3 regions of the Streptomyces sp. NPDC048643 genome follow, and region 3 is predicted to be linked to each of the others. Evidence: riboswitches for the same ligand, from Rfam matches in the RefSeq annotation. Region 3 holds a riboswitch; each other region holds the start of a gene.
The links. A riboswitch is a leader RNA that binds a small molecule or an ion and turns the genes downstream of it on or off. The one in region 3 is predicted to bind S-adenosylmethionine.
Positions count from the first base shown of each region.

Region 1: another riboswitch for S-adenosylmethionine. It lies ahead of AB0C62_RS25515 (putative leader peptide); the one in region 3 lies ahead of thrC (threonine synthase).
Region 2: another riboswitch for S-adenosylmethionine. It lies ahead of AB0C62_RS06765 (putative leader peptide); the one in region 3 lies ahead of thrC (threonine synthase).

Region 1 is NZ_JBEZHO010000028.1:49,011-51,265, forward strand. It holds gene AB0C62_RS25510 (ABC transporter substrate-binding protein) at 1-523, opposite strand, end outside; gene AB0C62_RS25515 (putative leader peptide) at 811-930, opposite strand; SAM riboswitch class IV at 962-1,072, opposite strand; gene AB0C62_RS25520 (MerR family transcriptional regulator) at 1,305-1,676, opposite strand; gene AB0C62_RS25525 (NADP-dependent oxidoreductase) at 1,754-2,255, opposite strand, start outside.
Region 2 is NZ_JBEZHO010000005.1:16,862-19,116, forward strand. It holds gene AB0C62_RS06755 (MFS transporter) at 1-144, shown strand, start outside; gene AB0C62_RS06760 (cell envelope biogenesis protein OmpA) at 246-1,082, opposite strand; gene AB0C62_RS06765 (putative leader peptide) at 1,203-1,268, opposite strand; SAM riboswitch class IV at 1,305-1,449, opposite strand; gene AB0C62_RS06770 (hypothetical protein) at 1,606-1,740, shown strand; gene AB0C62_RS06775 (amino acid ABC transporter permease) at 1,908-2,255, shown strand, end outside.
Region 3 is NZ_JBEZHO010000008.1:76,586-78,840, reverse strand. It holds gene AB0C62_RS10710 (MoaD/ThiS family protein) at 1-3, opposite strand, end outside; gene thrC (threonine synthase) at 1-1,298, opposite strand, end outside; SAM riboswitch class I at 1,316-1,473, opposite strand; gene AB0C62_RS10700 (glucosyl-3-phosphoglycerate synthase) at 1,679-2,255, shown strand, end outside.

The sequences.
Region 1 (2,255 bases), on a different contig from region 3:
ACTGCGCGTTGGGCTGCTTGAACGTCACCCGGACGGTGCTGGAGTCGACCACGGTGGTGCTCTGCACCCCGCTCAGGTAACCCTGGGCGAGGGTGGCCAGGGCGCCGAGCTTCGGTACGGCGTCGAAGTTGTCCTTGACCACCTGGGCGGTCAGCGGCGAGCCGTCGCTGAACGTCACACCCGACCGCAGGTGGAAGGTGAACGTCTTCGTGTCCGAGCTGATGTCCCAGCTCTTCGCCAGCCAGGGCACGATCTTGCCGGTCCTGGGGTCCTGGTCGGTCAGGGAGTCCACGACCTGGCGCAGCGAGTAGATGCTGTCGTTGCTGCCCACCTGCTGCGGGTCCACGCAGCCGGCGTCGGATCCCACCGCGAAGGTCAGCGTGCCACCGGACCTGGCCCGGGCGTCGGTGTCGGTCGAACCGGTGCCGTCGCTCGACGAGCAGCCGCTCAGCAGGATGCCGCTCGTCACGACAGCGGCGGCTGCTGTCCATCGGGCGGATCGGGTGTCCGGATGGGATGTCACGGAAGGGGTTCTCCTACTCCAGAGTCGCCGCGCCTGTCCGGAGCGGACATGGCGAAGCGGGACGGCGCAGCCGTGGACGGGCGGCACCGTTCGGACGAGAAAGTCGGAACAGACACTCAGGCGCGGGTCCCGGACGAAGGGCCGGGCCCGAGCCGGGCAGGAAGGGGTGCGTCGGCGATGGCGTGCGACGCGCGCACGCCGACCTCATGACGCCGGGAGGACCGGGAGCTGTTGTTCGCCGCCGTACGAACGGACCGACGGAGGGCGTCGGTCGGCAGGGCGTGTGGTCAGCCGCTACACAGACAGCTGGCGGAGCGCTCCAGGTCGATGTGGCGGCGGCGCGAGAAGCCGGAGAACATCGCCGCGGCCGCGATCGAGGCGCTCAGGTCGCTGCTGCTGTTCCGCACGACGGGCCTCCCATCTCGTCCCCCTGCCGGGGGTTCGCGCTTGCGGGGTCGGGCGACCCCGCCGGGCTTTCACCTGGAGCACCCCACCGCGGAGGAGGGTTGCCGGTCAGCGAGCCAGGGCTTGACGCTGACACTCAATGCCGGTCGCGATCGTACGAATCGATGCTCCGATCCGTCAATGACGAGATCGCGTGGAAGGGCGTCGGACCAGGAGCCACAGCACGTCGAGTCGCGGGAATTCATGTGTCTGCAACAACTGGCCCTGATCGCGCGGACCTTGGTGCGGTCCTCAAGGGGTGCCGGACACCGGCCGTCGTGATCGACCGTGATGGCGGAGCCTGCTGTGCCGCCCCCGACCGACGTGCCCCTCAGGATCAGTCGGTCGTGCGGCCCGTCTGAGCGGCCAGGCGCGTGCGCAGCCGGGTGAGACGGTCGATCTCGGCGTCGAGCGCGGCCAGTCGGCGGTGCACGACGCCGGCGCCGGGACCGTCCGTGCCGCCGGAACACCGTCTGCGCGGGTCGTCCATGAGCAGGGGGATGCGGTCGGCCAGGCCGCACAGGTCCTCCACCGTCAGGCCGAGGGCGAGCAGGTCCCGGATCACCCTCACCCGGGCGACGTCGCCGGGACCGTACTCGCGCTGCCCGGCCGCGGTGCGCCGCGGTGGTGGCAGCAATCCGCGCTCCTCGTAGAACCTCAGCGCGCGTGCTGTCGTACCGGCCGCCGCCGCCGCATCCCCGATCCGCATCCGCTCCCCGCCTTCACCCGGTGCCGCGTCGATGATCTTCGAGGACGCGGGAGTCCACGGCACCGCTGAGCCGACCGCTACGTAAGGTCCACGACGACGGTGCCGGTGTGCCGCCCCTCGAACAGTTCCTGCAACGCCCAGGGTGCGCGGTCAATGCCCGCGATCCGGACGTGAGGGAAGACGATCTCACCGGAGCGCAGCCAGTCCCCGAAGCGTTTGTTCCACTCCTCGGCCGCTTCACCGAGGTCCGAGCTGCTGAATCCGCGCAGCGTGATCCCCAGCGTGATGACACGGAACGTGTCGATCTCCGCGGGCGAGGTGGTGCCGTCGCGGTCGTGTTCGGCCGACAGCTGCCCGGAGAGCGCGCCCACCAACGCGAACCGCGCCCCCCGCCGTGCCGCGCCGACGGCCGCGGTCAACTGTTCGCCGCCGACGGTGTCGAGGAGCACGTCGATGCCGTCGGGCGCCGCGGCGGCGAGCTGTTCGGCGAGCGGTGCCGTGCCGGGGACCACCACCGCGTCGTAGCCGAGTTCGGCCTTGAGGCGTTCGGCCTTGCGCGGCGAACGGGTACTGCCCACG
Region 2 (2,255 bases), on a different contig from region 3:
GCCGCCCTGATCGTCCTGGCCACGGCGGCCACCCTGTTGTCACCCCAGGTACGCAGCCTGCGCGCCACCGTCGACAAGCCCCCGGCACCGGTGCCCGCGCCCAGGGCCGTGGAGTGCGAGACGGGCGAGGAGGCGGCCGGCTGACCCGTGGGCGCCTGCCGCTTCCGCGGGCCCGCGTGGCCAGACACGAGTGGGTCGTGGGAGAGGCCCGCGAGGACTTCGGCCCTTTCCTCGCGGGCCGGGGCTCACGCCGCGGCGCGCACTCCGTCGTTCCCGGTCCGGAAGGCGGGGAGCTCACCGAGGCGGTGGACGTAGTCGCGCAGGCGCGGGTGGGAGCACAGGACTTCGGCCGGGCCGAGTTGGGAGAGAGCCACCCACGCGTCCACATCCGCCGCTGTCAGGCTGTCCCCCAACACGAACGCGGCGCCGGTGAGTTGGCAGTCCAGGAGATCCAGGGCCGCCGTGCGGTCCGTGGGGCGCGCGGACGGGGTGACGTCCCGGTCGAGAAGGTCCCGAAGGGCCTCGATGTCGGCCGCCAGGGACGGCGGGAGCAGGGTGGGCGCGTCGCCCCCCGCGTGCTCGGACGGCAGGCCGGTGAGGTCGCGGAGGATGTCGGAGGTGTCGTTGCTGACGATGCGTCCGGTCCAGCGGTCGCAGAGCGCGGGTGCCGTGAACGGTCCGTCGTAGTGGTGTTCGGTGGCCTCGTAGGCGCGGCGCAGCGAGGCGAAGGCGTCGGGCGTTCCGGCGGGGTGGGTGAGCAGGGTCGTGGCGACCGAGTTCGTCAGGCCCAGCAGGCCGAGTGTGATCGAGATACGCAGCGAGCGCGGACAACTCGCCGCGAGATACACCTCGTAGCGGTGCGGCGCCGGGTAGAAGCCGCCGGCCAGACCGACTCCGATGCGGCTGTGGGCGGTGCGGGGGAGGGGCGGGACGGAGGTCCTGGAGCGGGTGGCCGAAGGGGACGGACTCGGGCCACCGGCGCGGGTGAACAGACCTTCTCCGTCATCGGTGTGGGTGGTCGAACTCTGGCCGCAGGGACGGGATCCGGCTGTGCTGGAACCGCGCGAAGCTGTCTCGGGCATGACTCTCCCTAGGGGGAACGAGGAAGCCATCGCCGCCTTGTGGGCATGGGCGATGAGCGGCTGAATGCGAAGCGACCGCGCCGAACGCGCGGGCCAGGACCGAAACGGGCCGGCAGCGGATCAGTAGGCGCTGGAGACGCGCAACAGATCGATGTGCAGGCGCCTCGTCAAGTCGTTCCTCGGCATTCTCACCGGTCCCACCTCCGGGGCTCGCGGGACGCGAGACCACGCTTGCCCCACCGCACCGGCGGGACCCGGTCGTCACCCGGGGCACCCCGTCGCGGTGGAAGGGTTGCCTGTCAGCGAGCCGGGGCCGATGACCACAGGAGCGGGCGAACCCGCGCCGTGGGCGCTGACAATCGTGACCGTCCATGCCAGTCTCGATGCGCCCCGCGGCGCCGTCAAGAAGGCGGACGACGCGGTCTCACCTGGTGGGCACGCGCATTGACATTCTTTTCGGGCCGGGCCTAACGTGCGGCCCACAACGAGATGCCCCAGGGCCGGAGAAGTGATGGTGACAGCGATGTACGCAGCTGACGGGACGGCCGCTTGGCGGCGCCTCGGCCGCGACGTGCTGTGCGCGGACCGCTCCGTCGACCTGCTGCGCGTCAACAGCGCACTGTGTACGGGCATGTGTCGCACCCTCCGCCAAGGCTGACGGCTCTTCCTCCGAGTCTCTGACGACCACCGCTGTCGCGGTGTCCCCCTCTCCGTCCAGCCCCCGTTCCCGTGCGCCCGTGTCTCGTCGTGTGCTGAGCCCTCACGGCTCCACATCACGCTGCCGCTCGCCGTGGTCCGGGGTGTCCGAATCCGCTGGAGCTCTCCATGAGTGAATCTCCGGGCATAGCTGTGTCCTCCGGATCAGCGCCGCCCGCCGAGGTGATCCCCCGTTCCGACGTCCCCGCCGCGCCGAAGCCCCTGACGGCGCAGCGCGTCCTTCCGCTCCGGCGTCCCGGCCGCTGGATCATCACGGCCGTCGTGCTCGTGCTGGTCGCCCAGATCGCCCACGGCCTGGTGACCAACCCCTTCTACCAGTGGGACCGGTTCCAGTACTGGTTCCTGCGCCCGACGATCCTCGACGGTCTGCTCATCACGCTCGAAGTCGCGGCGTACAGCGCGGTGTTGGGCCTTCTCGGCGGCATCCTGCTGGCGCTGGCCCGGCTCTCGCCGAGC
Region 3 (2,255 bases):
CATGATGCGAGGCCAGCCTCTCGGAAGGAGTCGAGGTTCGGGCGGATGGTCGCGGTCAGCCCGGTGTCCGAGGCCACCGCGTCCAGAGTCTTCAGGCCGTCGCCGGTGTTGAGGACGACGGTGGTCAGGGACGGGTCGAGCAGACCGTTCTCGATCAGCTTGCGGGTGACGCCGACGGTCACCCCGCCCGCGGTCTCCGCGAAGATGCCCTCGGTGCGCGCGAGCAGCTTGATCGCGTCGACGATCTGCGCGTCGTTCACGTCCTCCACGGCACCGCCGGTGCGCCGCGCGATGTCGAGCACGTAGGGCCCGTCGGCGGGGTTGCCGATGGCGAGCGACTTGGCGATGGTGTCCGGCTTCTGCGGCCGGACCACGTCGTGGCCGGCCTTGTAGGCGACGGAGACGGGCGAGCAGCCCTCGGCCTGCGCGCCGAAGATCTTGTAGGGCCTGTCCTCGACGAGTCCGAGCTTGATCAGCTCCTGGAGGCCCTTGTCGATCTTCGTAAGCTGGGAGCCGGAGGCGATCGGCACGACCAGCTGGTCCGGGAGCTTCCAGCCGAGCTGCTCGCAGATCTCGTACGCCAGCGTCTTGGAGCCCTCGGCGTAGTACGGGCGGAGGTTGACGTTGACGAAGCCCCAGCCCTCGCCGGCCGGGTCGCCGATCAGCTCGGAGCAGAAGCGGTTCACGTCGTCGTAGTTGCCCTGGATGCCGACCAGTTCGCCGCCGTAGACCGCGGCCATGACGACCTTGCCCTGCTCCAGGTCGTGCGGGATGAACACGCAGGAGCGGAAGCCGGCGCGGGCCGCCGCGGCGCCGACGGCGCCGGCGAGGTTGCCCGTGGACGAGCAGGAGAGGGTGGTGAAGCCGAAGACGCGGGCCGCTTCGATGGCCTGGGCGACGACGCGGTCCTTGAAGGAGTGCGTGGGGTTGCCGGAGTCGTCCTTGACGAAGAGCTTGCCGGCGTCGACGCCGAGCTCGCGGGCCAGGTTGTCGGCCTGCACGAGCTTGGTCCAGCCCGGGTTGATGTTCGGCTTGTCCGCCACGTCCGCGGGGACGGGCAGCAGCGGCGCGTAGCGCCAGATGTTCGCGGGTCCCGCTTCGATGCGCTTGCGGAGTTCCTCGGTTTCGTAGGCCGAGAAGTCGTACGCGATCTCCAGCGGGCCGAAACACTCCTCGCAGGCGAAGACCGGACCGAGGGGGACGCGGTGTCCGCACTCGCGGCAGGAAAGCGCCGCGGCCGGGCCGAGATCGACCGCTTCTGCGGAGTTCGTGGTGCTTGCAACTGTCTGCGCAGCCATGGAGGCGAGGCCCTTTCTCCTCATCTTCCTCACGACGCACTTCGCCGTGAGACGGATTTGGCACCTTCCCTAGCCGGGAGCCTCGCGACGCGATCGTCTGGCGATCGGTACGAGACCGGCTGGAGGGTTGCCGGGGCTTCAACGGGCCGTATCCCTCTGCCCCTCTGGATGAGCGGTATTCGATTGTTGAACTGTTGAGCATATTACGCGCCGATGATCCAGGACATGCGATGGTCATCAGCGTTGTTCAAGACTGTAACCGAAGGCCAGGACAGTTGAAGCAGTCGTCCGAACCGCGAGACGACGGCAAGCGATCAGCCGCTGGCCGCAGCGGGCACGCTGATGAGAGCGTGTGATCAGACAGTGAGGAGCCGCAGACCGTGCTGAATGACGTCGAACGCTGGCTGAGCACACGCTCCTGGTCCCTGACCGACCGGCCGCTCCACAAGATCATGGCCGCGAAACGCACCTCCGGATCGACGGTCAGCGTCGTGCTGCCCGCGCTCAACGAGGAGGAGACGGTCGGCGAGATCGTCTCGATCATCCGCCACGACCTGATGCAGCAGGTGCCCCTCGTCGACGAGATCGTCGTCGTGGACTCGGGCTCCACGGACCGCACCTCCGCGGTCGCCGCCGCCGCGGGCGCGAGAGTCGTGCACCGCGACGACATCCTTCCCCGGATGCCGGCCGTGCCCGGCAAGGGTGAGGTGCTGTGGCGGTCGCTGCTCGTGACGAGCGGGGACATCGTCTGTTTCATCGACGCGGACCTCAAGGAGTTCTCGTCCGACTTCGTCACCGGGATCGTGGGCCCCCTGCTCACCGACCCCGGCGTCGACCTGGTCAAGGCCATGTACGACCGCCCGCTGGGCGGCGCGGCAGGACAGGGCGGCCGGGTCACCGAGCTGATGGCCCGCCCCCTGCTCAACATGCACTGGCCGCAGCTCGCGGGCTTCGTGC